Regions from separate parts of the Acidovorax sp. 106 genome, predicted to be linked through region 2. Evidence: predicted binding sites of a transcription regulator. Region 2 holds the regulator's gene; each other region holds the start of a gene.
What was found. Region 2 encodes sigma-54, which starts transcription at its own class of promoters, with help from an activator protein. Its sites were predicted from a motif close to TGGCANGNAANCTGCTTT; they were not measured.
Positions count from the first base shown of each region.

Region 1: the regulator sigma-54 is predicted to act here: its motif matches at 3,171-3,188, upstream of C8C98_RS02885 (ammonium transporter).
Region 3: the regulator sigma-54 is predicted to act here: its motif matches at 4,342-4,359, upstream of C8C98_RS16685 (CmpA/NrtA family ABC transporter substrate-binding protein).

Region 1 covers NZ_RCCC01000001.1:653,232-663,403, forward strand. The annotation lists gene C8C98_RS02865 (PilW family protein) at 1-779, opposite strand, end outside; gene pilV (type IV pilus modification protein PilV) at 776-1,411, opposite strand; gene C8C98_RS02875 (GspH/FimT family pseudopilin) at 1,422-2,033, opposite strand; gene C8C98_RS02880 (riboflavin synthase) at 2,141-2,770, shown strand; gene C8C98_RS02885 (ammonium transporter) at 3,261-4,463, shown strand; gene C8C98_RS02890 (phospholipase D family protein) at 4,592-6,442, shown strand; gene C8C98_RS02895 (tRNA-dihydrouridine synthase) at 6,622-7,590, opposite strand; gene C8C98_RS02900 (hypothetical protein) at 7,815-8,390, shown strand; gene C8C98_RS02905 (class I SAM-dependent methyltransferase) at 8,475-9,626, opposite strand; gene C8C98_RS02910 (GNAT family N-acetyltransferase) at 9,635-10,156, opposite strand.
Region 2 covers NZ_RCCC01000001.1:1,291,743-1,301,914, forward strand. The annotation lists gene C8C98_RS05825 (class I SAM-dependent RNA methyltransferase) at 1-1,062, opposite strand, end outside; gene C8C98_RS05830 (RNA polymerase factor sigma-54) at 1,162-2,790, opposite strand; gene lptB (LPS export ABC transporter ATP-binding protein) at 2,855-3,637, opposite strand; gene lptA (lipopolysaccharide transport periplasmic protein LptA) at 3,634-4,308, opposite strand; gene C8C98_RS05845 (thiol:disulfide interchange protein DsbA/DsbL) at 4,420-5,076, opposite strand; gene C8C98_RS05850 (SPOR domain-containing protein) at 5,160-5,840, opposite strand; gene argS (arginine--tRNA ligase) at 5,853-7,562, opposite strand; gene C8C98_RS05860 (PsiF family protein) at 7,847-8,236, shown strand; gene C8C98_RS05865 (DUF2214 family protein) at 8,342-8,788, opposite strand; gene C8C98_RS05870 (dicarboxylate/amino acid:cation symporter) at 8,915-10,172, opposite strand, start outside.
Region 3 covers NZ_RCCC01000001.1:3,764,086-3,774,257, forward strand. The annotation lists gene C8C98_RS16670 (methyl-accepting chemotaxis protein) at 1-963, opposite strand, end outside; gene C8C98_RS16675 (ABC transporter ATP-binding protein) at 1,044-1,880, opposite strand; gene ntrB (nitrate ABC transporter permease) at 1,877-2,827, opposite strand; gene C8C98_RS16685 (CmpA/NrtA family ABC transporter substrate-binding protein) at 2,892-4,136, opposite strand; gene C8C98_RS16690 (ANTAR domain-containing response regulator) at 4,694-5,320, opposite strand; gene C8C98_RS16695 (branched-chain amino acid ABC transporter substrate-binding protein) at 5,526-6,689, shown strand; gene tsaD (tRNA (adenosine(37)-N6)-threonylcarbamoyltransferase complex transferase subunit TsaD) at 6,735-7,784, shown strand; gene C8C98_RS16705 (aldehyde dehydrogenase) at 7,871-9,322, opposite strand; gene C8C98_RS16710 (helix-turn-helix domain-containing protein) at 9,553-10,172, shown strand, end outside.

The sequences.
Region 1 (10,172 bases), 640 kb from region 2:
TCGTAAGCGGTTGCATCTGCCATACCATGCGGGCTACGCCCATTACCACTACAAGCCAAGCTGCGAGTCGTAATATCCCGATTCTCCACAGAAACAGTTGTATCATTAAGTGCAAATCGATTGGAAACAAATACCGGCAACTGAGGTGGAATCGCTGTATCCACTCCAGGGTGTGGCGTTGTCGGCGGTGCTCCTCCTGTATTCTTCTTGCGCTCGTTGTTACTTGGGTCGCCACCTGCCACATTCGGAGCAACATCAGCACCTGTGCAGTCCATTCTTCTCCCAGTCGTTCCACCCATTGCAGCCGTATCACTCGTGAATGCATTAATCACTATAGTATCTGGCTTTGTTGCATCCACCGCAGGGCACGTACTAGTCGCCACATCAAACTTGCCCCCAGCACAGCCAAAAATTGAAGAACGAAAAGCTGTTGGAGGCCAACCCGTCAACGGATTTTGCCAATCTGTAATAACACGAGGATTCGACGGCAAGGGGGGGTAAGTGTCATACATCCCTTGCTGAGTTGGATCAACCGGAATAGGCGCAACAGTGGCTGGATAAAATCCAGCATTCATGATTTCACGCCCTAACATCTGCAGAACAAAGGCACCCGTTTCCTGGCTGCTGCTGTTGCGGTCAATAGAGCGCTGAGACTCTCGAGAAGCCAAGTATACGTACGCAGCAGCAACCACGATGATCAAGCTAATGGCCATAGCTACCATTAACTCAATCAGGGTCAAACCCTTCTGGCGAACGGATATTTGAGTGGTATTTTTCATGGCACAAACGAGAATCGAGCACAACGAACACCAGCAGGCGCAGAAGCAACATTAGGACAGCAGCTTTGCTGAGCCATGCCCGATTCATTGCCCGCACAAACGGGAGCTGCTTGAAGAACGCCGTCCTTGTCAACATTTTCCTTATCGAACCACATCATAGTGACAAGAAAGCCATTGCGAGAATTGCCATCGATATGCGCCGCGCCTTGTGGCATTTTGATACGCAAAAGCTGACGCCAAGTTAGTAGATCAAAGGCTGCGCGCTCCGTTGTTGAGCATGCCGTGGTTTCACAATTCTTAGCTATGGTCAACGCATCAGATTGCTGGGTGGCCCAAGTTTGATTCAGCACGTAGGCGGAGACACTCTCTACACCAGCGGATGCAAAGCTGGTGCCGGCCACCCCCGGATTAATACGCACGCGCTCCGAGAGATCAGACAGAAGAGCTGAAGAAGAAGATCGAGCCCATGTATTTATTTTGTACTTTGATGTTGCCGCTTGCAGGCCCGCAATACCAAGCAAGCCAATAGACAGCACCAAAACGGCTACCATCATTTCAACCAATGTCACACCACGAACATCACGCCTTGCGGCCACAACTTCGCGCCTAGGTAAATAAAATGAAAAAATCATCAGATTTCAATTATTGATAATTGGAACATGTCTTATCATGCGGTATGGTTCTCGTACGCCCCAAACTGTCGAGACAGATATTGAAACCGTACTTTATTGTCATCGCATTTCCGACTGATTCATAAATCAAATCAAACTCTCCTGCACTCCCAAGACCTGGTGCTCCTCTTGAATTAAAGGTTATTTTTTTACGATTGTTTTGGGTCTGCAACAAATAGATTGAGTCACCTGCAGGGCGCGCCAGCAGCATATTGATGTCTTCGCTGGGCTTATTGAGCCCGGTATCGCAACTAGGGTTGAGGAATACGATCCAGCCGGCTTGCCAATCGTCACCTGACGTGGTGCATGCAGGAGAGGCATTGGCAGCGCTGCTGCTCATGCAGACCGTGACACAAGTATTTCTATTCACAGCTTCATTTCTGGCCTTCAAAATACTGGCATTGAACTCGTTCCCCAAGTTCGTCATCTGACTGCGCACAATGAAATCACGGATGGAAGGTGCTGCAAGCATCGCAAGGACAGCGGCGATAGCCAAAGTGACCATCAACTCAATCAGGGTGAACCCGGCCTCGGCCGTGGGCAACGGCGAGCGGGCTGGCAACATTTGGTTAGATTTCTCCATGGGCTAATTATTAAAGACAAGGCGCGCTGGGCCTAGCTCCTTCGGCACAGCCAGACTTACCGTTTGTCGCCTACAGTCACACACTCATTACAACCACTACCGCAGCCATGTTCACAGGAATCATCACCGGCCAAGGCCGCATTGCAGAAGTCGCCCCCCTGGGTGCCACAGAAGCCCACGGCAAACGCTTGGTCATTCAAGCCCCAAAGGGGTATCTGGACGACGTAGGCTTGGGCGACAGCATTGCCCTGAACGGCGCCTGCATGACGGTGACCACGCTGGAGCCCCAAGCGCTGCAGTTCACCGTGGATATCTCGGCCGAATCGCTGCTCAAGACCACGGGGCTGGACACCCCCGGGCCCATCAACCTCGAAAAGGCGCTGCGCGCCCACGACCGGCTGGGGGGGCACCTGGTGTCGGGCCATGTCGATGGGCTGGGGCAAGTGACGCACTTTGCCCAGGTGGGCGAGAGCTGGGAGCTGCGGGTCTTGGCGCCGCGCGATCTGGGCAAATATCTGGCCTACAAGGGCTCGATCACCATCAATGGGGTGAGTCTGACGGTCAATCGCATCACCGATAGCGAAGCTGGATGCGAGGCCAGCATCAACCTGATTCCGCACACGGTCGAAAACACGGCGCTGGGGAGCTTGAAGACGGGATCGCGCGTGAACCTGGAGATTGATTTGATCGCACGGTACGTGGAGCGCATGCTGGCGGCACCAGCCGCCGCACAGTGACGGCAGTGCGCGGACCAGCGCACCAAGGCGAGTCAACGCGGCATCCCTCAGCCCTGCCCCGCCTTAGCCGGGGCTTGCAAAGGGCACTCCCGCAGTGACGACTGTGCCAACCGCGCCATTCATTTACTATTAAATTAATAGCTGCCAGCGCTTACTGAATAAGCACTAGCAGCTATTTTTCCTTCAATTCACAGCCTAACGTAGGGCAGACTGCCTCATCGACAAGGGCATCCAAGAGAGGGCCCACTGGCGACTGAGGCTGAGCCCATCCGTCGCAAGAACCTGATCGGCACGATCTTGCGACAACGCACGCCCCATGCGGCATGGCGCTGAACGCGGTAGTCCATGGGCCATGGGGCGCACCACATTGCACCCCACACCTTGCCATGGCGCACATTCCAGGCGCATTTCTTGCTTTATCGTGGTGCAAATTTGGTCCACGGCACCCCCATGTGCACCAAAACAACCCAATCAAACGCAAGAGGACGATATGGAAGCACTCAAACAGGGCACGGACGCTCTGTTCATTTTGCTGGGCGCCATCATGGTGCTGGCCATGCACGCAGGCTTTGCCTTTCTGGAGCTGGGCACTGTGCGCAAAAAGAACCAGGTGAACGCTCTGGTCAAGATTCTGGTGGACTTCTCGGTGTCCACCGTCGTGTACTTCATGGTGGGCTACGGCGTCGCCTACGGCACACATTTCTTTGTGGGGGCAGAGACGCTGGTGCTGCAAAGTGGCTATGGGCTGGTGAAGTTCTTCTTTCTGCTCACGTTTGCCGCAGCCATCCCGGCCATCATTTCGGGCGGCATTGCAGAGCGAGCACGTTTTTGGCCGCAGCTGCTGGCCACGGCGGTCATCGTGGGGTTTGTGTACCCGTTCTTTGAAGGCATCGCCTGGAACCAGCACTTTGGCGTGCAGGCCTGGATCAAGTCCCTGACGGGGGAGGAGTTCCATGACTTTGCGGGCTCGGTGGTGGTGCACGCCATGGGCGGCTGGATTGCCTTGCCCGCCGTGGTGCTGCTGGGCTCGCGGGCCAACCGCTACCGCAAGGATGGTGCGATCTCGGCCCACCCGCCATCGAACATTCCGTTCTTGGCCCTGGGTGCCTGGATCCTGATCGTGGGCTGGTTCGGCTTCAATGTGATGAGTGCACAGACGGTAGACAAGCTCTCGGGCCTGGTGGCGGTGAACTCGCTGATGGCGATGGTGGGCGGCACACTCGCAGCCCTGGTGATGGGCAAAAACGACCCTGGCTTTGTACACAACGGCCCTTTGGCGGGCCTGGTGGCCGTGTGCGCAGGGTCTGACCTGATGCACCCACTGGGCGCCCTGGTGGTGGGCGCAGTGGCGGGCGCGATTTTTGTGGCGATGTTCACCCTCACACAGAACAAATGGAAGATCGACGACGTGCTGGGCGTTTGGCCACTGCACGGGCTGTGCGGCACCTGGGGCGGTTTGGCTGCGGGCATTTTTGGCAGCAAGGCGCTGGGCGGGCTGGGCGGCATCAGCTTTGCTGGGCAGCTCATTGGCACGCTGATGGGCGTGGCATGGGCGTTGATAGGCGGTGTGGTGGTCTACGGCGTGCTCAAAGCCACCGTGGGCCTGCGACTGAGCCAAGAAGAAGAGTTTGATGGCGCCGACCTGTCCATCCACAAGATCAGCGCCACCCCCGACCGCGAGGTGAGCTGGTAAGCCACTGGCGTGCACAGCGGCCCAGCACAACGCTGCCACGGGTAGGCGCGTTGTCTGACACCCAGGCCCCGTGTGGGTGGGTATACATTGGGACGCAGCCAGCACTGCGCCACCCACCCCACCCCTGCATGCACCTCGCCCACCCTCACCCGCCAAGCCTTCGCTCCCAGCACCGCAGGCCATTGCCTGGCCCGGCGGGTTGGTCTTGGGTGGGTTGGATACTGACTGTCGCGGCGCTGGGCGCCGCGCTCACAGGCTGCACGGGTTTGCCTGAACAGGTGGACCGCCCTGTCTCTACAGCGCTGGCAGACCCTAGCCCAACCCCTTTGGCGCAGTGGGCGCAGACACAACGCAGCGCAGACAAGGCACGCCACCCATCCGGCTTTGTACTGCTGAGCGGTCCCCAAGCGGCCTACGGCAGCCGCCTGGCGCTGGTGGATGCCGCACAACAAACGCTGGACTTGCAGTACTACGCCATCCACGCGGATGCCAGCACCGAGCGCCTGCTGCTGGCCGTGGTGGCTGCGGCCCAGCGGGGCGTGAGGGTGCGGGTGCTGCTGGACGACTTTCACAGCACCGGGCGCGATGCCCAAGTGATGCGGCTGGCGTTTGTGCCCAACATCGAAATGCGCATGTTCAACCCACTGACGGGCGCCCGCAACTCCCAGATGGGGCGCGTGTTCAGCCTGCTGGGCGACTTTTCTCGCGTGCAGCAGCGCATGCACAACAAGCTGTTCATTGCCGACAACGCCATGGGCATTGCGGGGGGGCGCAACCTGGGCAACGCCTACTTTGGCAACGACGAATCCGGCAACTTTGTAGACCTGGACGTGTTGGCCACCGGACCGGTGGTGCAGGCCCTGTCGCGCAGCTTTGACGCGTACTGGAACAACCCACGCGCCTACCCCGTGCAGTCGCTGATCTCGCGCCCAGAGTTGCTGCGGATGCGCGAGCGCCTGAGCCCGCCCAACGGCCCCCTATCGCCCGATATACAACGCAGGCTGCGCGAGGGAGAAGCAGGCAGCGCCCTCCCCAGCACCCCGCCCACTAGCGCCGATGGCCCCAGCCCCACCAGCGCTCAACGTGCACGCATCTGGAACCAGCGCCCACTGGACCTGCGCCAGATGCGTTGGACCTGGGCCCCCGCCGCCGTGCTGGTAGACCAGCCCGCCAAAATCCCCGCTGACGGGACAGAGGCGAGCCCCCCTCCTTCGCAACCACCCGCTCAGCCGACGGAGTCGATCGGCACGATCACCCCTCCGACCACAGCCCCCGCAAGCAACGCGGTCACCCCACCCGAGCCCCCCGCCGAAACGGTGGTGGACGGCTTGCTCCAGCTCATGGGGCAAGCCAGCCAAGAGCTGCTCATCGTCTCGCCCTACTTCGTGCCTGGGGCCGACATGAAGCAGGCATTTGCCAGCGCTATCGCCCGGGGCGTGCGGGTGCGGGTGCTGACCAATTCGCTGGCGTCTAACGATGCGCCTCTGGCCCATGCTGGTTACGCAAGGCACCGGACTGACTTACTGCAAGCAGGCGTGCAGCTGTATGAAATGCGCAGCGAGCTGTCGGGGCTGCGCAGCGTGTTCCTGGGCACAGGCAGCAGTGGCGCAGCGGGGGGGGCTTCCGGATCTATGGGTGTGGGCAACTCACGGTCCATGCTGCACTCCAAACTGCTGGTGATGGACGGGCGGCTGCTGGCGGTGGGGTCGATGAACCTGGACCTGCGCTCACAGCTGCAAAACACCGAAATTGCCCTGCTGATCCAAAGCCGACCCCTGGCCGCCCAGGCCACGCGCCAGATCGAAGCCGCACTGACCGATGCCGCCTGGCACGTGGTGCTGGATGCGCAGGGCCAACTGGTATGGCGGGCCCCTGCCCACAGCAGCCTGCAAGACGCCACCACCGAGCCTGACGCCAGCGCCCCGCTGCGCTGGCTGCTGCACCTGATCGGACCACTGGCGCCCGACCATCTGCTGTAGCCGCCTGGCTAACGCAACCCAGTGTCCCGAGTTGGAGACTCGTCTCATAAAGACGCCGAAATCGCCGCCATGCTGCGTTGCACATCCTCGCGATAGCTTCGGCTATCGCTGTGGTTTGCGCCTTGCCTAACGACGATTTCGACCTCTTTATTTCATCAACGACCTTCCACCTCGGGACACTAGCGCGTGCCCGCCTGCGCCTGCAGGGACGCAATCCACAGCGTGATGGCGCGCTGGTCCGTCAGGGTGCGCACATGCTCAAAAGCCTGCTCTGCCTCGGGAAAGCGCCTGCGCAGCAGATTCAGCCACTGCTTGAGACGGCCCGCGCGCTGGCGCGGCTCCAGCCCATCGCACACCAGTTGCCAAAAGGCGGCCAGGTGGGGGAGCAGATCGGCCCACACCACCGTGTCCGTGCCCGCATGCCCGGCATCGGCCGCCCGGATGGCGCGAGCCAGCCCAGGGTCGGCCACCGCGCCGCGCCCCAGCATCAGCGCCTCGCAGCCTGACACGGCACGGCAGCGCTGGGCATCCTCCACGGTCCAGATTTCGCCATTGGCCACCACCGGGATGCGCACGGCCGCACGCACTTCGGGGATCAGCTCCCAATACGCGGGCGGGCGGTAGCCGTCGGACTTGGTGCGGGCGTGCACCACCAGCTCCACCGCCCCACCGTCTTGCATGGCCTGCGCGCACTCGCGCATCAACGACGTGTCGTTGAAGCCCAGGCGCATCTTGGCCGACACCGGCAAATGCGCTGGCACGGCGCGGCGCACAGCCGACACCACGGCTGCAATGCGCTCGGGCTCTTGCAGCAGGGCCGCGCCACCACCGTGGCGGTTGACCACTTTGGCCGGGCACCCAAAGTTCAGGTCAATGCCTTCCGGCTGCAAGGCCGCCAGCCGCGCGGCGTTCTCGGCCATGCACACCGGGTCTGAGCCCAGCAACTGAGCGCGCACCGGCACACCCGCCAGGGTGCGGCTGCCGTGCAACAGCTCAGGCACGTAGCGCAAAAACACTTTGTCGGGCAGCAAAGTGCCCGTGATGCGAATGAACTCGGACACGCACCGGTCCACACCCCCCACCCGGGTAAGCACGTCACGCAACACGAAATCCAGAAGCCCCTCCATCGGGGCCAGCAACAACGTCATGCCAACTCACCCAGTCCCATGCGTTTGCGCGCGGCACCCGCAAAATCAAACATAAAAAATGCCTTCAACGCAATCATATAAAGCGCTGCAAGCTATCAAATATATAGCAAAACCTGCACACCACCAGATGACACCAGGTGTTCGCTCAGTCATCACCATGTCACGGCCCGCTGTTGCAATATCGGCCACTGCCTCCTGCGCCCCCGCCTTTGCCAACGCCCGCCATGCTGCTTATCAAAACCGACAAAGCCCGACAAGAACTGGCACCCGGCATGCGCACCCTGAGCCTGCGCGAGCGCTCGCTGCTGCTGTTGGCAGAAGGCAAACCCCAGGCCGAACTGCAAGCCATGTACAACGGCGGTGGCGCCCAGATCGTGGAGCACCTGTTGAACCAGGGCTACCTGGCGCCAATGGCGCCCACCGCGCCCGCAGCAGCCTCCACAACCCACCCCAACACCCCGCCAAGCCCTGCCAGCGCCCCCAAGGCAGCACCGGCGACCACAACGGCGAGCCAACCTACCGACAAACCCACCGAGCCCAGTGACGCCCTGCGCTCGCTGGCCGGTGCCCGGATGTACCTGTTCGACATTTGCGAGCGGCTGTTTGCCCGGCGCGACCCGGCCATGGCCCAGCATTTTCACAGCGCCCTGCGTGCCGCGCGCGACCGCGACAGCATGCTGGACGTGGGCGAAGCCTTGCTGGAAGAAGTGGCGCAACTCGGGGGCGCGGAACGCGCCCAGACCATCCGCGAGCGCATGACCCAGTTGCTGCCACGCGAAGCCAGCGCCACACCGGCTTGAGAGCACAGCCTCAACCCCCACCGATCATCACGGTATGGGAGCCTCAAGACCTGGCACGCCAGGCCAGCCAGGTTGCAGCGTTGCTTATTGGGCAGCGCCCAGGCGCCACAAGGATGTCACCTCGGCAGCCCGCGCAGCGTGCAGGGCATCGGTGGCATCGGTGGCCTTGGCGTGGTGCGGCTTCACGTCATGGCGGCCCAGCACCTGCAGCCCTGCCTGCGCGATCCACTCCAGCAGCTGGGCACGGGGGCGCAGCTCCAGGTGCTCAGCCAGGTCCGACAAGATCAGCCAGCCCTCGCCACCAGGCTCCAGATGTGCAGCCAGGCCTGCCAAAAACCCGCGCAGCATGCCACTGCCCTCGTCGTACACCGCACGCTCGATGGGCGAGCTGGCCCGCGCAGGCAACCAGGGCGGGTTGCACACCACCAAGGGCGCGCGCCCTTCGGGAAACAGGTCGGTCTGCAGCAATTCCACACGGCCCGCCACGCCCAAGCGTTGCAGGTTCTCGCGGGCACAGGCGATGGCACGCGGGTCCTGGTCGGTGGCCACCACGCGCTGCACACCTCGGCGTGCCAGCAGGGCAGACAACACGCCAGAGCCAACACCCACATCAAAGGCCAGCGCTTTGGATGGCAGCGGCGTTTGCGCCACCAAATCCACATACTCGCCCCGCACGGGCGAGAACACGCCGTAGTGCGGGTGAATGCGATTGCCCGGCGCAGCCCCCAAGGCGGGCACTTCCACGCCCTTCTTGCGCCACTCGTGCGCGCCCACCAGGCCCAGCAGCTCGCGCAGCGATGCCACCACGCGCTGGCCGCCGGCAGGGCCCCAGGCCTCGGCGCACGCCTGGCGCAAATCGGGCGCGCGGCGCAGCCCGATGGCGTAATCGCCTTCGAGCACGATCAATATCGACGACAGCACCCGCGCCCGCTGCGCCTGGGCCTGCCGGTGCAGGTGAAACGCCTGGGCCGGTGTGGCATCGGCCGCTTTTTTGGCGGCTTTGGCTGCAGCCTTGGCGGGCTTGCGGTCGGTGCGGCGCATCAGCGCCTGCAGCAGCATGCGTGCGTTTTGAAAATCGCCCGTCCACAGCAGGCCTGTGCCTTCGCAGGCGAGGCGGTATGCGGTGTCTGCGGGCAACGTGTCGTCTGCGGCCACTACCCGGCGAGGGGCCGGGGCGCCGCTCTCAGAGCGCCAGTGGGCGGTGTGGGACTGGCCCTGGCTGCTCCATTCGATCATGGGAGGTATCAGCCGTTGATAGGGCGCTTCAGGCGCACTTCTTCGATCTTCACGCCGCCGATCACAGCCGTTTTGGCCGTGGACAGCTCGCGCTTGAAACCTGCCATCTCGTGAAAGCGCAGCGCGCGCTCATTGCGCAGCGGCACCCAGGCGGTGACATTGGTGCAGCCCTCTTCTTGCAGGCCATCACGGGCGGCATCCCACAGGGCCAGGCCCACGCCTTGGTTCCAATGCGTAGGGGCGGCGTAAATGGCCCAGATTTCACCGGTCGTGGGACGGGATTTTTCATCGCGCGAGCGGTCGTAACCGACGAAGCCGACGATCTTCTCGCCGTCCACGGCCACTTGCACCTGTGGCTCGCAATATTCAATGGCCTCGCGCCAGTAGGCCTGGCGCTTTTCGACCGACATGGATTTCAATTGCTCGTCTGGCACCAGTCCTTTGTAGGCCTCTTGAGCAGAGACAGTGTGGATCTGGGCAATGGCTTTTGCATCGCGAAGCGTGGCGGGACGAACCTGGATACTGGACATGGACAAACCGAACGAA
Region 2 (10,172 bases):
GAACTCACCGCCGTCGTCGGTGTGCGCCTCTTCACGGCCTACGGCCATGCCCTGGGCACGGTCAGCAGCGCGCTCGCTGGCGTTGCGGCCTGCGGCACCGGCAGCAGCAATGCGCTCGCCGTAGGGCGGGTTGAGCAGCATCACGCCGGGCTGCTCGCAAGGCGGCATGCGCTGCAGGGCATCGCCACCGCGCAGTTGCACGGCATCGGCCACGCCTGCGCGTTCGGCGTTGCGCTGGGCAAAGTCCACCATGCGGTGGGCCACATCACTGCCAAAAATAGGTACAGGGCTATTGCAGATGGCGCTGTCAGCTTCGTTTTTGATAGCAGTCCAGACATGCGCCTGGAAGGGCAACAGCTTTTCAAACGCAAAGCGGCGCAACATGCCTGCGGGGATGCGGCAGGCGATCTGCGCGGCCTCGACGGCAATGGTGCCGCTGCCGCAGCAGGGGTCGTACAGCGGCTGAGGGTTGTCGCCGTGCGGGTCCCAGCCGCTGGCGGCGATCATGGCGGCGGCCAAGGTTTCCTTCAGGGGCGCATCGCCCTTGTCCTCGCGCCAGCCGCGCTTGAACAGCGGCTCGCCCGAGGTGTCGATGTAGATCGTGGCTTCGTCGGTGGTCAGGTGCAGGTGGATGCGCACGTCGGGCCACTGGGTGTTCACATCGGGGCGCACACCGGACTTGGCACGGAAGCGGTCGGCCACGGCGTCTTTGACCTTGAGGGCGGCGAAGTTCAGGCTCTGCAGCGGGCTGTGCTGGGCCGTGACTTCGATCTTGAAGCTCTGGCGCGTGGTGAACCAGATCTCCCAGGCCACCTCGCTGGCCATGGCATAAAGGTCGTTTTCAGAGCGGTAGGGACGGTGCGCCAGTTGCACCAGCACACGCTGGGTCAGGCGGCTGTGCAGGTTCAGCTGCAGCGCATGGCGCCACGAGCTGCGCAGCAGCACGCCGCCCCGCCCGACCAGCAGGTCTTGCCCCGTAAGGCCGGTGATGCCATGCACCTCATCGGCGAGGAAGCCCTCGACGCCAGCGGCGCAGGGGAGAAAGAGTTGGAGTTGGTTCATGGTGAATACCTCGGGTGGGGCCGGATCATGCCAGGGCAGGTACATCGCCCACCCTGTACTGCCAGGCCCGGTTGCAGGCGCTGCGACATCAACGTCAGGCTACAGCGACTTGCGCAAATTGGCCGGTGCAATCTTGAGCGATTCGCGGTACTTGGCCACCGTGCGGCGGGCGCATTCGATGCCCTGCTCCTTGAGCATTTCGGCCAGTTGGCTATCGGACAACGGCTTGGTGGGGCTCTCAGCGGCCACAAACTGCTTGATGAGCGCGCGCACCGCCGTGCTGGAGGCGTTGCCACCGGTTTCGGTGCCCAGGCCAGAGCCGAAGAAATACTTCAACTCGTAGGTGCCGATGGGTGTGGCCATGTATTTGGCCGTGGTCACGCGGCTGATGGTGGACTCGTGCAGGCCCAGCTCGTCGGCAATGTCACGCAGCACCAGCGGGCGCATGGCCAGCTCGCCGTGGGTGAAGAAGCTCTTTTGCCGCTCCACGATGGCGCGCGAGACACGCAAGATGGTGTCAAAGCGCTGCTGGATGTTCTTGATGAACCAGCGGGCCTCTTGCAGGCGCTGCTGCATGCCCTGGTGGCCCTCGCCGCCCTTGTGGCCGCGCAGCGCACCGGCGTAGATGTCGTGCACGCGCAAGCGCGGCATCACATCGGGGTTCAGCGCCACGATGAAGTTGTGCTGGCCGCTGTTGCCGTTGGCCCGCCCGGCTTTGCGCACAATCACATCGGGGATGATGATGTTGCGCTCCACGTCGGCAAAGCGGCGCCCGGGGCGCGGCTCCAGCCGGGCAATCAGGGCCATGGCGGCGCGGGTGCGTTCTTCACCCGCAGCGCCGCCTTCGGTGCAAGCCTGGGTGAGGCGGCGCACATCGCGGCGGGCCAGCATCTCCAGCGGCTGCTGGCAGATCAGCAAAGCGGTCTGCACCACGGCCGCAGGGGCCTCGCTGTCAGGGTCGGCCGCCAGGGCGCTGAGTTGCAGGGTCAGGCATTCGGCGAGGTTGCGAGCGCCCACGCCCACAGGCTCCAGGGTTTGCAGCAGGCGCTGGGCTACCGTAAAGCGGTGCACCAACTCGTCAATTTGCTCCAGGTCATCCGGGCCCGCAAGGCTGATGGCCAGCTCTTGCAGCGGCTCTTCCAGGTAGCCATCGTCGTTCAGCGATTCGATGAGAAAGCGCAGGGCAGCGCGGTCCACCTCAGACAGGCGCAGTGCCAGGGCCTGGCGGTGCAAAAAGGCGGTGAGGGACTCTTGCGAGCGCGCTAGCTCCGTGGCGTCGGCCTCGTCGCCCTCCATGTCGTTGCGGGTGCGGGGGGCTGCGTCGCCGCCCCATTCGCTGTCGTTGGGCGCCATCTCCACGGTGCCGTCCCCGCCCCAATCGGGCTCGTCAGAGGCGGTGCTGCTGGTGTAGTCGGCATCGCCCGAGGCGTCACCTTGCGCATCAGAAGTGGCCTCAGCGCTTGTGGATGAAGCGCTGGCAGCTCCTGAATAGATAGCATCGTCTGCACTGTACTCGTCGGCCTGTACGGGGGTGTCGGCGTGCTCCAGGCCAAACTCTTCGCGCACGGCTTCGTCGGCGTTGCGCTCCAGGAAGGGGTTTTCGTCGAGCATCTGCTCAACCTCTTGCCCCAACTCCAGGGTCGACAACTGCAGCAGCCGGATGGACTGCTGCAACTGCGGCGTGAGGGCCAGGTGCTGAGAGACCCGCAGGGACAGGCCGGGCTTCATGCCTCAGCCCCCTGCAACACCGCACGATCCGTCACACACCGCATAGCCACACCGCGCCAAGCCATCACATGCGGAAGTGTTCGCCCAGGTACACACGGCGCACCTCGGCGTTGTCCACGATCTCAGCCGGCGTGCCCTGCGCCAGCACACGGCCATCGCTGATGATGAAGGCGTGGTCGCAAATGCCCAGGGTCTCGCGCACGTTGTGGTCGGTGATGAGCACGCCAATGCCGCGCGCTTTCAGGAAACCGATGATGCGCTGGATCTCGATCACAGCGATGGGGTCGATGCCCGCAAAGGGCTCGTCCAGCAGGATAAAGCGCGGCTGCGTGGCCAGGGCGCGGGCGATTTCGACGCGGCGGCGCTCGCCACCCGACAAGGCCAGCGCGGGCGAAGCACGCAGGTGGTCCACCCGCAGCTCTTGCAGCAGCGAGGTGAGCTGATCTTCAATCGCCGCCCGCGACAGGGGGGCGTTGTGTTCGTCACGCTGCAACTCCAGCACCGCGCGCACGTTCTCTTCCACCGTGAGTTTGCGGAAGATGGACGCCTCTTGCGGCAAATACGACAGCCCCAAGCGCGAACGGCTGTGAATGGGCATGTGCGCCACCGATTGGCCGTCGATGCGGATATCCCCCCCATCGCTGCGCACCAGCCCCACGATCATGTAGAACGAAGTGGTTTTGCCCGCCCCATTGGGCCCCAGCAAACCGACGACCTCGCCTTTTTGCACCACCAGGGACACATCTTTGACCACCTTGCGGCTGCCGTAAGACTTGGCTAGGTGGGCGACCTCAAGGCGACTGGAAGACGCCCCCGCTGCCGGGGCTTTGACGGAACGATCGCTCACTGGATGGCACCGCCCAAAGAGGTGCTGGGCCGCAGCACGGGCGCCGAGGCCGCAGGGGCCGGGCTGGCCGCGCTGGAGCCCGGTGCCGCAGCAGGCGCCTTGGGGTCTTTGGGGGCCAATACGGCCCGCACGCGGCCACCGCTGCTGGCCTGGCCCTCTGCCCCGCTGGCGGGCAAGGCCTTCTTTTGCCCATCGACCGTGAAGACATCGGTCAGGTTGTTGTAGACGACGACCGCGCCGGTGATCTCGTCGCTCAAGGCGCCACCACGGTAGCGCCGCAGCTCGGCGCGGGTGATGAAGCGCACGTTGTCGGTCCGGCCGTCGTACTCGATGACTTCGCCTTCGCCTTCGATGAACTCTTCGGGCGCGCCCGCCAGGGTGTCACGCTTTTGGCGGAAGAACGCGCGCTTGCCCGCTTCGGCCGTGACGATGCCGGACTGGTAGCCCTCGGCATCCTGGCGCACATCCAGCCGCGCACCGCGCAGCACGATGGAGCCTTTGGTCATGACCACGCGGCCAGAGAACACGCTGGTTTGCTTGACTTCATCGTGGCGCAGCGCATCTGCCTCGATGTTCATGGGCTTGCTGCGGTCGGCCTTTTCAGCTTGCGCCACGCCAAAGGCGCAGGTCAAGGCTGCAAGCACAAGGAGGGGGGTAATGCGATGTTTCATGAGGGCACGAATCTTGCAATCATTGTAGCCATGCATTGCACCCCAACACAAAAAAAGCCCGCTTGCGCGGGCTTTTGGTAGCGAGATGGCACGGCGTATGCCGCAGGCGCATCAGCCCTTGCGGACCGAGCTCACCAGATAGTCCACCACTTGCAGCACGGTTTGCATGCTGCCAGCCATGGTGCCATCGGTGTAATAACGGCCGGCCACGCCCATGGAAGGCACGCCTTCGACGCCGTAATCGGCTTGCAACTGGGCCGCGCGGCGGGCTTGGTTGGCCACGTTGAAGGAGTTGTAAACCTCCTTGAACTTGGCGACGTCCACACCCTGGTTGCCCACCCAGGCAAAAATGTCTTCGTCCTTGGTCAGCTTGAGCTTTTCCACGTGGATGGCGCGGAACACCTTGGCGTGCACAGCGTCGAGCTTGCCCATGCCTTCCAGGGCGTAGTACAGCTTTTGCTGCGACAAAAAGCTGGCGTTGAACGCCACGGGCACGCGGCGAATGACCAGGTCCTTGGATGCCGCCTTGATCCAGGTGTCCAGCACGGGCTCAAAGGCGTTGCAGTGGGGGCAGCTGTACCAGAAGAACTCGATGACTTCGATCTTGCCAGCAGGCGCATCGGTCGCGACGGGCTTGGAGAGCTTTTGGAAGTCCTTGCCCTCCTTGAACTGGCGCACTTGCGCCATAGCGGGGGTGGCCATGGGCAGTGTGACGGCAGAGGCAGCAACCGCCGTGGCGGCGGACAGGGAAAACTCGCGACGTTTCATGAAAAGAACACTCCTTGATCTGGTCTTGGGGATGTGAGCGGCGTACCTGGAAAAAGTTCAGCAGCGGCCGGGCGCAAAAAACGTCAGCGCTGCACGCGCACCAGCGCGGACTCCACGCCGGTGTCGTCCAGTTTGTCCTTCAGGGCGGCAGCGTCATCCCGTTTGGAGAATGGCCCCACCCGCACGCGGAAGACCGGACGGCCATTTTGCTCGCGCTCGCTGACCCGGGCTTCCCAGCCCATCATGGCCAGTTTGGCGCGCTGGGCGTCGGCATCGGCCTGGGTGCGGAAGGCTCCGGCCTGAACAAAGTAATCGTAAGGGTCGGCCCCGCCGGATTCTGCGGCCTTGGCTTTGGCCAGGTCGCCCAACGGGTCGGCACTGGTGGCGGCGGGTTTGGCCGTGTCGGTTTTTTCCGGCTTGCTGGCAGCCGCTTTAGGGGCTGATGCGGCCGTCGCCTTGGGGTCTGGCGTGGCGACAGCCGTCTGGGCTGGCGTCACCGGGCCACTGGCGGCGGGGGCCGATGCGGCAGCCGCCTGCGCAGCGGCCTTGGCTGCAGACTTGCTGCGCAACGGCGAGTTGGGATCCCAGTCCTTGTTCTTTTGGGCCTCGGCGGCGTCTTGGTCCACCCCGCGTGCACTGCCTTTGTTCAAGAACGGCACGGGCACCTTGGTCACATACACGGCAACGGCCAGGGCAGAACCCAGCCCCACGATGACGCCCAGAATGAAACCCAGGATGGTTCCGCCCAACTGCTTTTTCTTCATGGTAGTTCCTGCTTACATTCTGGCCGGAGCCGACACACCCAGCACGGCCAAGCCGTTGTGCAACACCTGCGCCGTCGCGGCAACCAGCGCCAGGCGGGCTTTCTTGATCGCTTCGTCGTCCACCAAAATGCGCTCGGCATCGTAGTAGCTGTGGTAGGCCGATGCCAAATCGCGCAGATAGAAGGTGACGTCGTGCGGGGCTTCGCCGTCGGCTGCGGCCGTGAGCATCTCGGGGTACTTGGCCAGTTGCAGCATCAGGGCTTGGGCTTGCGGCCCCTCCAGGGCCGACAGATCTACCGCATTGAGCGCAGCGACGTCACCACCGCCCGCCTCTTGCCACGCGCGCAGCACCGATTGGATGCGGGCATGCGCGTACTGCACGTAGTACACGGGGTTGTCGTTGTTCTGGGCCACAGCCAAGTCCACGTCAAAGGTGTACTCGGTATCGGGCTTGCGGGAGAGCAAGAAGAAGCGCACCGCGTCCTTGCTGGTCCACTCGATCAGGTCGCGCAGCGTGACGTAGCTGCCCGCACGCTTGCTGATTTTGACCTCTTCGCCACCGCGCACCACGCGCACCATGGTGTGCAGCACGTAGTCTGGGTAGCCTTGTGGAATGCCCACATCGGCCGCCTGCAGGCCAGCGCGCACCCGTGCGATGGTGCCGTGGTGGTCTGTGCCCTGGATGTTGACGACCTTGGTGAAGCCGCGCTCCCATTTGGCGATGTGGTACGCCACATCGGGCACGAAGTAGGTGAAGGTGCCGTCCTGCTTGCGCATGACGCGGTCCTTGTCGTCGCCGTAGTCTGTGCTCTTGAGCCACAGAGCGCCGTCTTGCTCGTAGGTTTTGCCGTTGGCCACCAGCTTGTTTACCGTGGCCTCGACGCGGCCGCTGGTGTACAGGCTGGACTCCAGGTAGTACTCGTCAAAGTGCAGGTTGAACGCCTGCAGGTCCTTGTCCTGCTCATTGCGCAGGTAGGCCACCGCAAACTGGCGGATGTTGTCGTAGTCCTCGACATCGCCATTGGCGGTGAATTCGCGGTCATCGGCCTTGACAGTGGCCTTGGCCTTGAAGGCCTCGGCAATGTCGGCGATGTAGTCGCCGTTGTAGAAGTTCTTGGCCAGCGGGTTGTCGCTGTCGGTGGGCCAGCAGTCGTCGCCGGGCTTGAAGCCCTTGGCGCGCAGTTGCGTGCTTTTGGTCAGCGTATCGATCTGCACACCCGCGTCGTTGTAATAAAACTCGCGGTGCACGTTCCAGCCCTGGGTGCTGAACAGGTTGCAGATGGCATCGCCCAGCGCAGCTTGGCGGCCATGGCCCACGTGCAGCGGGCCCGTGGGGTTGGCCGACACAAACTCAACCAACACGCGCTGACCGTTGCCAGGCTGATAACCAAAGCGCTCGCCAGCGGCCAACACCTCGCGCACGATTTCTTGCTTGGCGGCGGGCTGCAGGCGGATGTTCAGAAAGCCTGGTCCGGCGATTTCAATGCCCGCCACCCAGCGGGCAAAAGCGGGCGTGGCCTCCAATGCAGCCTTGAGTTGCTCGCCCAGCGCACGGGGGTTGAGCTTCAGCGGCTTGGCCAATTGCATGGCTGCAGTGCAGGCAAAGTCGCCATGGGCAGCAACCTTGGGGGATTCAAAGGCCGCCTTGGCGCCTGCGCCGGGCGAAATGGCGTCCAGCGCGGTAGCCAATGTGGCCAGGAGTTCGTTTTTGACAGAGAGCATCGGATGATTTTACGGGGCGCCACCTGTGGCGCTGTAAACGCAGTGACCAAGCACGCCACAGACAAGAGGCCACACAGGCCCGAAAGCACCGATCAACACCCGCCAAGGCCTCAAAGTAAGGCGGGCCATGATCGACAAGTCACCGATTTACGTGAAGCGCAACATATCGTAAGAAACAGGCCCCATGATGCGGAGCTGTCAGCGCCGCCAGAATCTGGCGCGTTGAAACCCTACCATCCATACCGGATTGGTTATCGATGTTCCTAAAACATTCTGGAGCCCCTATGAAAAAGCTTCTCTCCCTGACCGCCCTGAGCCTGGCCCTTTCGATCAGCGCAGCCCATGCCGCCGATGCACCTGCCGCCGCTGGGGCAGCAGCACCTGCAGCCAAGACCGCTCCAGCCCCCGCCGCCGCACCGGCAGCAGCCGCCCCTGCAGCGCCTGCCTCCGCTCCAGCGGCAGCGCCCACCAAGCAACAATCCAAAATGGCCACCTGCAACACAGAAGCGGCAGACAAGAAGGGCGATGAACGCAAGGCGTTCATGAAGACTTGCCTGAGCAACAAGCCTGCGACGCAGCAAGACAAGATGAAGACCTGCAATGCAGACGCCAAGGCCAAGACGCTCAAGGGCGACGAACGCAAGGCATTCATGAGCGAGTGCCTCAAGAAGTGAGGGACTGGGCGGTTCCCACTATCCGCCCACCCCACACGGAAAAGCCCGCCAGATGCGAATCTGGCGGGCTTTTTCATTGGGGCTATGTACTGCGCTCAGTGCCCGTTACCACCCACGCGCCCAGAACACGGCAATCACCGCCACCACAGGCAGGATGTGCGACTGCACCATGACCCAGCGGCGGGTGCTGCGCACTTCGGCCTCGCCGGGTAATGCCCCCGTGCTGTTCAGCACTTTGAGCCAGCGGCGAAAGGTCAGCGTGGGCTTGATGGAGATCAACCCCATCAGCACGAACAAGGTGATCTTGATGTGGAACAGCGGCTGTGACACATACCAGGACAGCCCTTTCACCCCCAGATACAGGCGCGCCAGACCCGTTGCCAAAAGCACCACGGCCGCGATGCCGTAGATCAGGTCCAGCCGCGCCAGGCGCTTGACCACAGCAGCGTTCATCCATTCGGAGCGGCACAGCGCGGCTTCGCTGGTCAAAAAGACCACCAGCGTGAGGATGGCCAGCAAGTGCAATGCGGCCAAAACGGCTTCAAGAGTCATGGAGTTTCCTTGGTATGCCCCGGTGAGACCGCCATTGTGCTTGAGGCCCATCCCACACGGCCCCAGAAAAAAGCGGCGCAGGCCCTGAAGCCTGCGCCGCGTTGGTCGAACCCCAGGGGAAACGAATCAAGCCACCGTGCGTGCCGCAGCCCCCACAGGTACGTCGGCAGTCACCACCGGTGCGGCGGCCGCCACGGCGGTGGCAGGCAGTGTGTGGCCGTTGAGTGCGGCATCCAGGCGTTCGTGGTCCAGCGCGTTTTCCCAACGCGAGACGACCACCGTGGCCACGGCGTTGCCGATGAAGTTGGTCAGCGAGCGGCATTCGCTCATGAAACGGTCCACACCCAGGATCAGCGCCATGCCGGCCACTGGCACTTCAGGCACCACGGCCAGGGTGGCGGCCAGGGTGATAAAGCCCGCGCCCGTCACGCCTGCAGCGCCCTTGGACGACAGCATCGCCACCAGCAGCAAAGCGACCTGGTGGCCCAGCGTCAGTTCGGTGTTGGTGGCCTGGGCGATGAACAGGGCCGCCAGCGTCATGTAGATGTTGGTGCCGTCCAGGTTGAACGAGTAGCCCGTGGGCACCACGAGGCCCACCACCGACTTGCTGCAACCGGCCTTTTCCATCTTTTCCATCAGCGATGGCAGGGCAGACTCGGACGACGAAGTGCCCAGCACCAGCATCAGCTCGGCCTTGAGGTAGCGGCACAGCTTGAGCACCGAGAACCCACACAGGCGGCAGACAAAGCCCAGGATGACCAGCACAAACAGCAGAGAGGTGATGTAGAACGAGCCCACCAGCCAAGCCAGGTTAACCAGCGAGCCCAAGCCAAACTTGCCAATGGTGAACGCCATGGCGCCGAAGGCACCCAAAGGGGCTGCCTTCATGACAATGCCTACCACCTTGAACACGGGTGTGGTGAGGGCTTCCAGAAAGTTCAGCACGGGGCGGCCAGGCTCGCCCACCATGGCCAGGCCCACGCCAAACAGCACGGCCACCAGCAGCACCTGCAGGATGTTGTCGCCCACGAAGGGACTGACCAGGGTCTTGGGAATGATGTCCAGGGCAAAACCCGTGAGCGTCATCTCGTGCGACTTGGCCACGTAGCCCTTCACCGCCGTCTGGTCCAGATCTGCCACGTTGATGTTCATGCCCGCGCCGGGCTGAACCACGTTGGCCACCACCAGCCCGACGACCAGCGCCAGCGTGGAGAAGAACAGGAAGTACGCCATGGCCTTGCCGAAGACGCGCCCCACGGTGCTCAGCTGCGACATGCCTGCGATGCCGGTCACGATAGTCAGGAAGATCACCGGGGCGATGATCATCTTCACCAGCTTGATAAAGGCGTCGCCCAGCGGCTTGAGCGCTTCGCCATAAGAGGGC
Region 3 (10,172 bases), 2.5 Mb from region 2:
TGCCTGTGCCACCCGCTCTTCCAGTAGGGTGTCCAGGGTTTCGTAGCCTTTGGCGATGAGGGCAAATTGGGTGTCGATAGCCTCGGTCAGGCTGGCGAAGTAGGCTTTGGGGGCATGGCTCAGCTCGGTGGGCGCGAGCAGTTGCTCTTGCATGGTTTGTAGTGCCCGGCTGGCACCTTCTGCGGCCTGCTTTTGTGCAGTGGCCAGTGCGCGCTGCACCCGCGGGTCGGCCTCGCCAGAGCGGCTGAGCAGTGCCTGGGCCTTGTCGGCCTGCAAGCGGGCGGTGGTCACCACAGTCAGGATGGCGGCGCGGTCCGCGGGGCTCAGCTCGCGGCGCGTGAGGGCTGCGGCGCCCAGTGCGCGGGCCTGGCCCAGCGATTCGGTCAGACCGGGCAAGTGCTCCAAGGCACCCGACATCAGGTAGTAGCTGGCGGCCTCGGGATCCAGTGTCAACGTAGAGGCATCCAGCACTTGGTACAGCCAGTCCAGCTGCAGCCTGATGAGTGCTGTGTGGGCGCGAAAGCTATCAGGCGCCTTGGTGCTCGGCGCAACGACCAGTGTCGTGAGTGCGCCCCAATCGGCTTGCACCTGCTGGGCCAGTGGCTGCAGTTTGCGGTTATGTGCGCTGCTGGCCAGGGCTGTGGCCGATTGCAGTGCCTGGGCCAGTGCTGCTTGCACCTCAGCCTGCTTTTTCTCACGTTGCGCGATGAAGTCTGTGTTGCCTGACAGGGCTCCGTTCGAGAGGCCCCGGTGCTGCTGGCTTAACTGAATGAGGCGCAGCACCTGCTCGGCAGGCTTGAGGCCGGATTGCTCGGTCTGCCCGCTGCGCAGGGCCTCATAGCGTGCTTGCAGCACCAGGGCCGAGGCAACAATGGCCAGCAGGGAGCTGGCCGCGCACACCAGTGCAAATTTTTGCCAGAGTTTGAGGCGCGCAATCAGCGCATTCATCCTGGTGGTTCCCATGTTGATTTGGCGACTCTCATGCGACAGAGTCCGCAATTCAGTTTAGGCCCGCCCCAGGGGGGCGGGGGTGAGGTGCACGCTCAGGCAGCGGTTTTTTCTACATGGGTTTGACGTGTGTATAAAAAGTCGATCACCGCCTTGCGGTACTGCACGTAGTGCGGGTCTTCCGCCAGCTCCACGCGCTTGCGCGGGCGGGGCAAGTCCACGTGCAGCACCTCGCCGATGGTGGCGGCGGGGCCGTTGGTCATCATCACGATCTTGTCGGACAGCAGCACGGCCTCGTCTACGTCGTGCGTCACCATGACCACGGTGCTTTGGGTGCGCGCCACGATTTCCAGCAACTCGTCTTGCAGCTTGGCGCGGGTCAGGGCGTCCAGCGCGCCAAAGGGCTCGTCCATCAGCAGCACCTGGGGCTCCATGCTCAGCGCACGGGCAATGCCCACGCGCTGCTTCATGCCGCCCGATATTTCGCCGGGGCGCTTTTGGCCCGCATGCGTCAGGCCCACCAGGGCCAGTGCGGCGTCGGTGCGGGCCTTGAGCTGTGCTTTGTTTTCCTTGGCACCAAAAACGCGCTCCACGGCCAGGTAGATGTTGTCAAAGCAAGTGAGCCAGGGCAGCAGAGAATGGTTCTGGAACACCACCGCGCGTTCAGGGCCAGGGCCCTTGATCTCTTTGTTGGCGCAGATCAGCACCCCGTGGGTGGGGGTGGTGAGGCCTGCAATCAGGTTCAGCAGGGTGGACTTGCCGCAGCCCGAGTGCCCAATCAGCGCCACGAACTCGCCTTTGGCAATGTGAAGGTCGATGTCGCGCAGCGCCGGAAACAGCCCCTTGGCGGTTTTGAACGTTTGCTCAACGCCCTGGACTTCGATGAACTTGGTCGATAGCGATGCATGGGTCGATGGTGCGGTGGCGTTCATGCTTTGACCTCTTCAAAAGTAAATGCGGTGGCCAGCTTGATGAGTGCGTACTCCAGCACCAGCCCGACGATGCCGATCACGAAGATCGCGATGATGATGTTCTTGACGTTCAGGTTGTTCCACTCGTCCCACACCCAAAAGCCGATGCCTACGCCGCCCGTGAGCATCTCGGCCGCCACGATCACCAGCCATGCTGTGCCCACGGCCAGGCGGATGCCGGTCAGCATGTAGGGCAGCACGGCGGGGAAGAGGATCTTGGTGGCGATCTTCCACTCCGACAGTTGCAGTACGCGGGCCACGTTCATGTAGTCCTGCGGCACGCGTTGCACGCCCACGGCGGTGTTGATGACCATGGGCCAGATGGAGCAGATGAAGATGGTCCAGATGGCGGCCGGGTTGGCACCCTTGAACACCAGCAGGCCAATGGGCAGCCACGCTAGCGGCGACACCGGGCGCAGCAGGCTGATGAGCGGGTTGAACATGCGCGACAGGAAGTTGAAGCGCCCGATGACAAACCCGGCCGGAATGCCCACCAGCGCCGCCAGCCCAAAGCCCACCGCCACGCGCTGCAGGCTCATTAGCACGTTCCAGCCCACGCCCTGGTCGTTGGGGCCATTGCGGTAGAAGGGGTTGCTGAACACCTCCACCGCCTGGCCCCAGGTCTCCAGCGGGCCGGGGATGCTCTTGCCCGTGGAGACGGACACCATCGACCAGACCGCCAGCAGCAGCGCAATGCCGCAGGCGGGTGGCAACACCGCCATCCAGAAGTTGCGCGACCACGCCGCCATGTCGCGGCCAGCGGCCTTGGTGGGGGTGGATGCCATGGTTTTTGAGGTGTTTTGGGCTGTAGCGCTCATGGGTAAAGCGCTAGGCGCTATGGAGTTTGTAGCGGGCTTGTCCGCGTGGGGCGCGGCATCCAGCGGGGTGTGAAAAACAGCACTGACCATGGCGATCTCCTGGTTTCATCGTGGGGGATGGCGGGGCGTGGGGGTTGCGATGAAGGGGCGGGCCTCAGGCCTTGAGCTTGAAGCCGTCGGCGTACTTCTTGGGGTCCTTGCCGTCCCACACCACGCCGTCGATCAGCTTGTGGCTGCGCATGTCGCTCTTGGGCAGCGGCGTTTTGGACGCGGTGGCGGCCTGCTTGTACAGATCGATCCGGTTGATGGCCTTGGCCACGCCCGCGTAGTCGGGGTGATCCTTGAGCAGACCCCAGCGCTTGTGCTGGGTGAGGAACCACATGCCGTCAGACAGGTAGGGGAAGTTCACCGCGCCGTCGTTGTAGAACTTCATGTGGTTCGGGTCGTCCCAGCTCTTGCCCATGCCGTCCTGGTAGCGGCCCAGGATGCGCTGGTTGATCGCGTCCACACTGGTGTTCACATAGGCCTTGCCCGCAATGGTTTCGGCCATCTTGTTCTTGTTGGCCAGGCCTTCGTCGATCCAGCGGCCCGCTTCCAGGATGGCGGCTGTCACGGCGCGGGCGGTGTTGGGGTACTTTTGCGCAAACTCTGCCGTGGTACCCAGCACCTTCTCGGGGTGGTCTTGCCAGATGGCTTGTGTGGTGCTGGCCGTGACCCCGATGCCGTCCATGATGGCGCGCTGGTTCCAGGGCTCGCCCACGCAAAAGCCGTCCATGTTGCCCACGCGCATGTTGGCCACCATTTGCGGTGGGGGCACGGTGATGACCTTGGCGTCCTTCATGGGGTCAATGCCATGCGCGGCCAGCCAGTAATACAGCCACATGGCGTGGGTGCCGGTGGGGAAGGTTTGGGCAAAGGTGTATTCGCGCTTTTCGCTGGCCATCAGCTTGGCCAGCCCGGCGCCGTTCACAGCGCCCTTGTCCGCCAGCTTTTTAGACAGCGTGATGGCCTGGCCGTTGTGGTTCAGGTTCATCAGCACGGCCATGTCTTTCTTGGGGCCGCTCACGCCCAGATGCACGCCATACACCAGGCCATACAGCACGTGGGCAAAGTCCAGCTCGCCGTTCACGAGCTTGTCGCGCACACCGGCCCAGCTGGCTTCCTTGGTGGGGATGATGGTGACGCCGTACTTCTTGTCGATGCCCAACACCGAGGCCATCACCACGCTGGCGCAGTCGGTCAGCGGGATGAAACCGATCTTGACCTCTTTCTTCTCAGGCGCATCTGAGCCCTGGGCGTGGACAAGCGCACGCAGTGCGGGGCTGACACCCACGGCACCCACGGTGGCCGCTTGCAGCACGGTGCGGCGGTGGAGGCTGGTTTTCAACAAATCGGTCATGGCACATCCCTCAAGGGCAAGTCGGTGAAGAAAACAAAAAAGGCGTCCTCACGCCTGGCACGGCTGCCGGGGCAGCGCGTTGCAAGGGTGGGGACGCCTTTGTCCTGGGTGGAGCCTGGAACGGGTCCGGGGCTCCTTGCCAGCACCTACCCGCCGTTGGGTCTGTGCTGTCAGTGGTCAGACCAGCATTGGTCTTGCACTGTGCAATGCAAGGGGCGTGCCAGAACTCGCTGCGCCATGTTGGCGCATAGATGGCTATTGATTTGATAGCTGCCTACGCTTGATTCATAAGCGCTAGGAGGTTGTGTGGTTTCGAACAGAGTTGCCGCAACGGCGGTGAGGGGATTGCACAGCGTTTGTGCGGCGCACCATTTGGGGCGAGGTCTGCGGCCTTGGGCGTGGCCCAGACGAGGGATAGCAAGCCAAGGGCCTACGCTGGCCGCACCGCACCGCACCGCACCGCACCGCAGCGAGGGCATCGTCCCTCTTCCCGAATCATGCGAGCGATTCGAGAGGAGGGGGAAGGCGCGTATCGCCTCAGGGGGATGCTCTGTGCGTCAGCCCAGCAGGTCCATCACGTCCAGCATGCGCTGCGCCACGTCCACGAGCTTGAGGCCCTTGTCCATGGCCGTTTTGCGCAGCTTGTCGTAGGCGGCTTGTTCACTCAGGCCCTGGCGCTGCATGAGCAGGCCCTTGGCGCGGTCGATGGTTTTGCGGTCTTTGAGCTCGGTCTTGGCGCCGGCCAGCTCGGCACGCAGGGCCTGCTCGTGCTGAAAGCGCGCCATCGCCACATCCAGAATGGGGCGTATGCGCTGCGGTGCCAGCCCCGCCACGATGTAGGCGGACACGCCCGCGGCCACCGCGTCCTTGACGTGCGAGGTGTCCTCGTCGTTGGTGAACATAACGATGGGCCGACGCGCATCGCGCGTGGCCATCACCACGTGCTCCAGCGCATCGCGGGCTTCGCTCTCGGCGTCCACGATGATCAGGTCGGGCTGCAACTGCGCCAGCCGGTCGCTCAAGAAGACATCGGCGGGCAGTGTGGCAACGAGGTTGAAGTTGTTCTCCAGCAGACCAATGCGCAACGCCTTGGAGCGCTGCGCCTGCAGCAGCGCGTGCTCATCATCCGGGTCGGTCACGGCCAGGTCGGGGGCAACCACCACGATACGTAATGCCTCATTCATACCACTACTTTAAGCAAGATTTACGCCACATTTTGGTGCACTGCTGCGGTGCACAGGGCGGTGGCTTGCGCTGCCGTGGCTTACGGGGCCTGAAACTTGCTAATAAATGTAACCCTGGCAGGGCATACCCGATGGTGCGGGGCCCCGCTGCTCTTCTATACCTCCGGTCACTTGATCATTCATCTCATATTCAGGAGCCCACTGCATGAAGAATCACATTGCGCGTCGCCGTTTCCCGGTGGCCTTGGCACTGCTGCCCGCCCTGGTGGCGGCGGCCCTGCTGGCCGGGTGCGGCAAGGTGCCAGACACCCTCAAGATCGGCGTAGCCCAGCCCCTGACTGGCCCGCTGGGCGCGCTGGGGCAAGACTTGCTCAACGGTGTGAACTTGGCCGTGCAAGAGCTGAACAAGGACGGCTTCGTGGTGGACGGCAAGCGCGTCAAGCTGGAAGTGGTGGCGGTGGACGACAAGGCTGACGCAGCCACGGGCAAGCAGGTCGCCCAGCAACTGGTGGACGCCGGCGTGGTGGCGGTCATTGGCCACCTCAATTCGGGCGTGAGCATCGAGACGGCGCCTATCTACGCGGGCAAAAGCATCCCGCAGATCGCCATCTCCACCAACCCCAAGTTCACGCAACTGGGTTTTGACACCTCCTTTCGCATGGTGGCCAACGACACCTTGCAGGCGCGCGCCATTGGCTCGTTTGCGGCCACCCAGCTGGGCGCTGCCCGCTATGCTGCGCTGGACGACGGCACGCCTTATGGCAAAGGCCTGGCCGACGGCGCTGCTGCGCAGCTCAAGGTCGAGAACAGGGAGGTCCTGGTGCGCAAGTCGTTTGACGACAAGACGGTGGAGTTTGAAGCGCTCGCAGGCGAGCTGAAGGCCGCTCGCGTGGAGGTGATCGTCTCCACCCTCAACGACTTCCAGGCCCTGGCACTGCTCAAAGAGCTGCAGAAGGTGGGCCACACCAAGGTGCAACTGCTGGGTGGCGACACCATCAAGACCACCGACATGCTCAAGGGCGCAGGCCTGATCGAGGGGCTCTACGCCACTTCCCCCGTGCTGGAGGCCAAGGAGTTCACCACGGGCAAGCCGTTCCTCGAAAAGTACCTGGCTGCCTACAAAAAGCCTCCGGCTTACGGTGGCCACTACAGCTACGACAGCACCTATGTGCTGACCGCCGCGATCCAGAAGGCCAAGTCGGCCGACCCCAAAGAGATCACCAAAGCCATGCACGCCATCAACGGCTACGCCCCCGTCATCGGCACCATGAGCTGGGATGACAAGGGCGAGCAGCGCTATGGCGCCGTGGGCGTGTACGAACTGCGCGGCGGCAACTGGGAGCTGCGTATGCGGTCAGACCGTTGGTAAGACCGATGGGCCACGCTGTTGTGGGCAGGCTCTTACACTCGGGGCATGAGTTTGCTGATCCTGGGTATTGAATCTTCTTGCGACGAAACCGGCGTGGCGCTGGTGCGTTCATCGGGCACCGGTGTGCCCACCTTGTTGTCCCATGCGCTGCACAGCCAGATCGAAATGCACCAGGCCTACGGCGGTGTGGTGCCTGAGCTGGCCAGCCGCGACCACATCCGCCGCGTGCTGCCACTGGCCACGCAGGTGCTGCACGATGCTGGTCAGACCCTGACCGACGTGGACGTGGTGGCCTACACCCAGGGCCCCGGCCTGGCGGGTGCCTTGCTGGTGGGCGCGGGCGTGGCCTGTGCGCTGGGGGCTGCGCTGGGCAAGCCCGTGCTGGGCGTGCACCACCTGGAGGGGCATTTGCTCTCGCCCTTTCTGAGTGCAGACCCGCCAGAGTTTCCGTTTGTGGCGCTGCTCGTGTCGGGCGGCCATACCCAGCTCATGCGGGTGGACGGGGTGGGGCGCTACGAAATTTTGGGCGAAACCATTGACGACGCTGCGGGCGAGGCGTTTGACAAATCCGCCAAGCTCATGGGCCTGGGCTACCCCGGCGGGCCTGCCTTGTCGCGCCTGGCGCAGCAGGGCGATGCCACTGCCTTCAAGCTGCCACGGCCACTGCTGCACAGCGGCGATCTGGATTTTTCGTTTGCCGGGCTCAAAACGGCGGTGCTGACCCAGGCCAAAAAGCTGGGCGACGACCTGGAAGCCCGCAAGGCCGACCTGGCCGCCAGCACTGAGGCGGCAATTGTCGATGTGCTGGTGCGAAAGACCCTCACGGCCCTCAAGCAAACGGGCCTTAAGCGGGTGGTGGTGGCGGGCGGTGTGGGCGCCAACCGCCTGCTGCGCGAGCAACTCAACACGGCCTGCGAGAAAAACCGCGTGCGCGTGCACTACCCCGAGCTGCACCTGTGCACCGACAACGGCGCCATGATTGCCATGGCCGCCGCCATGCGCCTGCAATCCGGGCAACAGCAGGCCAACACTGCCTACGCCTTTGACGTGAAGCCGCGCTGGCCGTTGGATGCGATTACCGCCCCTGCGGGTTGATCAGCTTCGCTGCAGGATGTTTTGCTATTGAAAATATAGCTGCTAGCGCTTATTTATCAAGCGCTAGAGCCCAAAAACACCCAATATCAGAACGGATAGTGGCGTGGCGCTGTCTGCACCGTGATCCAGCGCAGCTCTGTGAACGCATCAATCCCCGCCTTGCCGCCAAAGCGGCCGTAGCCTGAGGCCTTCACGCCACCAAAGGGCATCTGCGCCTCGTCGTGCACCGTGGGGCCGTTGACGTGGCAAATGCCCGACTCGATGCGCCCGGCCACTTGCCAGGCACGCGCCACATCGCGCCCAAACACGGCGGCTGAGAGGCCGAACTCGTTGTCGTTGGCGCAGGCCACGGCTGCCTCCACGCCGTTGACTCGCACGATGGCCTTGACGGGCGCAAAGGACTCCTCGCGGTAGATGTGCATGGCAGGCGTCACATGGTCCAGCAGCGTGGCGGGCATGAGCGTGCTGTCGGCCTTGCCGCCGCACACCAGCGTGGCGCCCTTGGCCAGGGCATCGTCGATGAGGGCGTTGCAGCGGGTGACGGTGGCTTGGTCTACCACCGAGCCCAGCACCACCGGGCCCTTGCGCGGGTCGCCCAGCGGCAGGCTGGTGGCGCGTGCGGCCAGCTTGGTTACGAACTCGTCGGCCACTGTCTCGTCCACCACGATGCGCTCGGTGGACATGCAGATCTGCCCCGAATTGGCGAACGACCCGAAGGTGGCGGCCGCCACGGCGGCGTCCACATCGGCATCGTCCAGCACCACAAAGGGGGCCTTGCCGCCCAGCTCCAACACGGCCTGCTTGAGGTGTTTGGCACAGGTTTGGGCAATGATGCGGCCCACCTTGGTCGAGCCGGTGAAGTTCACGCGCCGCAGGGCAGGGTGGGCCACCATGGCCTCCACTACGGCGCCCGCATCGGCGGGGGCGTTGGTCACAAAGTTGACCACGCCCGGTGGCAGCCCGGCTTCCTGCAGCGCCTCAATGATCAGGCCGTGCGTGGCGGGGCACAGCTCCGAGCCCTTGAGCACCACCGTGTTGCCGCAGGCCAGTGGCGTGGCGATGGCGCGCACGCCCAGAATCACCGGCGCATTCCACGGTGCAATGCCCAGCACCACGCCCGCAGGCTGGCGCACCGCCATAGCCACCGAGCCCGGCACGTTAGAGGGAATCACCTCGCCATTGATCTGCGTGGTGATGGCCGCGGCTTCGAGCAGCATGTCGGCCGCCAAATGCACGTTAAAGCCCGCCCACAAGCCCGATGCGCCGGTCTCTGCCGCCATGGCCTGGGCAAAGGCGTCGGCCTTGGCCTCCAGTGCGTGGGCGGCTTTCATCAGCAGGGTGCGGCGCGCACCTGGCCCCAGGGCCGCCCAGGCAGGAAAGGCCTGTGCCGCAGCCTCTACCGCCGCCACGGCATCGGCCACGTTGGCTGCAGGCGCCGTGGTGGCCACGGTGTGGTCCAGCGGGTTGCGGCGCTCAAACGTGGCACCGTTGGTCGCAGCGCGGGGCTGCCCGCCGATCAGCATGGAAATGGGGTTCATGGGGTGTCTCCTTTGGGGTGTAAACCGTGGCGATGGACTGGTCACCGGCCCAAGCCACGCGCCTTGTCGATGCTAGCCAGCACACCTTGCATTGGCTTGACCCACAGCGCACAGCGGTGTTGACTGAGAGTGCACCCCACCTAGGGATAACCCCCGGCAACCCACCTGCGCAGCGCAGGGTCTTGGCCCGCCACCCATAATGGCCCGCACCCCAGGACACCTCTCCCCCTATGGCCGAAGCGACCCGCCTCACCACCGACAACCTGCCGCCGCAGCAGGCCGCGCTGGCTTGGCGCGACTGGATGGCCACGCTGTTTGACGGGCTGGAGTCTGATCTGTACGGCGACACCGGCTTTGATGGCCACCTGCACACCGCCTGGGCCGGTGATGTGGTGCTGACGCAGCTAGAGGCCAACCGCCACCGCGTCATCCGCCGCCCACGCGCCGCCCGTGCAGGCACGCAGCGCTATCTCAAAATCGTCGCGCCCTGGCAGGGCCAGGCGCTGGTGCAACAGCACGGGCGGCAAGCAGCGGTGCAGCCCGGTGGCTGGGCCATCTACGACACCACGGGCAGCTACGAAGTGGCCAATCCCCAGCGCAGCCGCCACCTCATCGTGAGGGTGCCGACCAGCCAACTGACCGAGCGCGGCCTGCACCTGCCCACGCTGATGGGCCGTGTGGTGGGCGGCCACGCGGGCATATCGCGCGTGGCGCTGGACGTGATGCGCAGCACCTACAACGAGCTGCCCAGCATGACCCCCGAGGCCGCACGCGGCGCCGGTCGCCTGATTGGCGAGCTGGTGTGCCTCTCGCTGCAAGAGCTGGCCGGGCAGGCCCCTGCTGCCGCGCT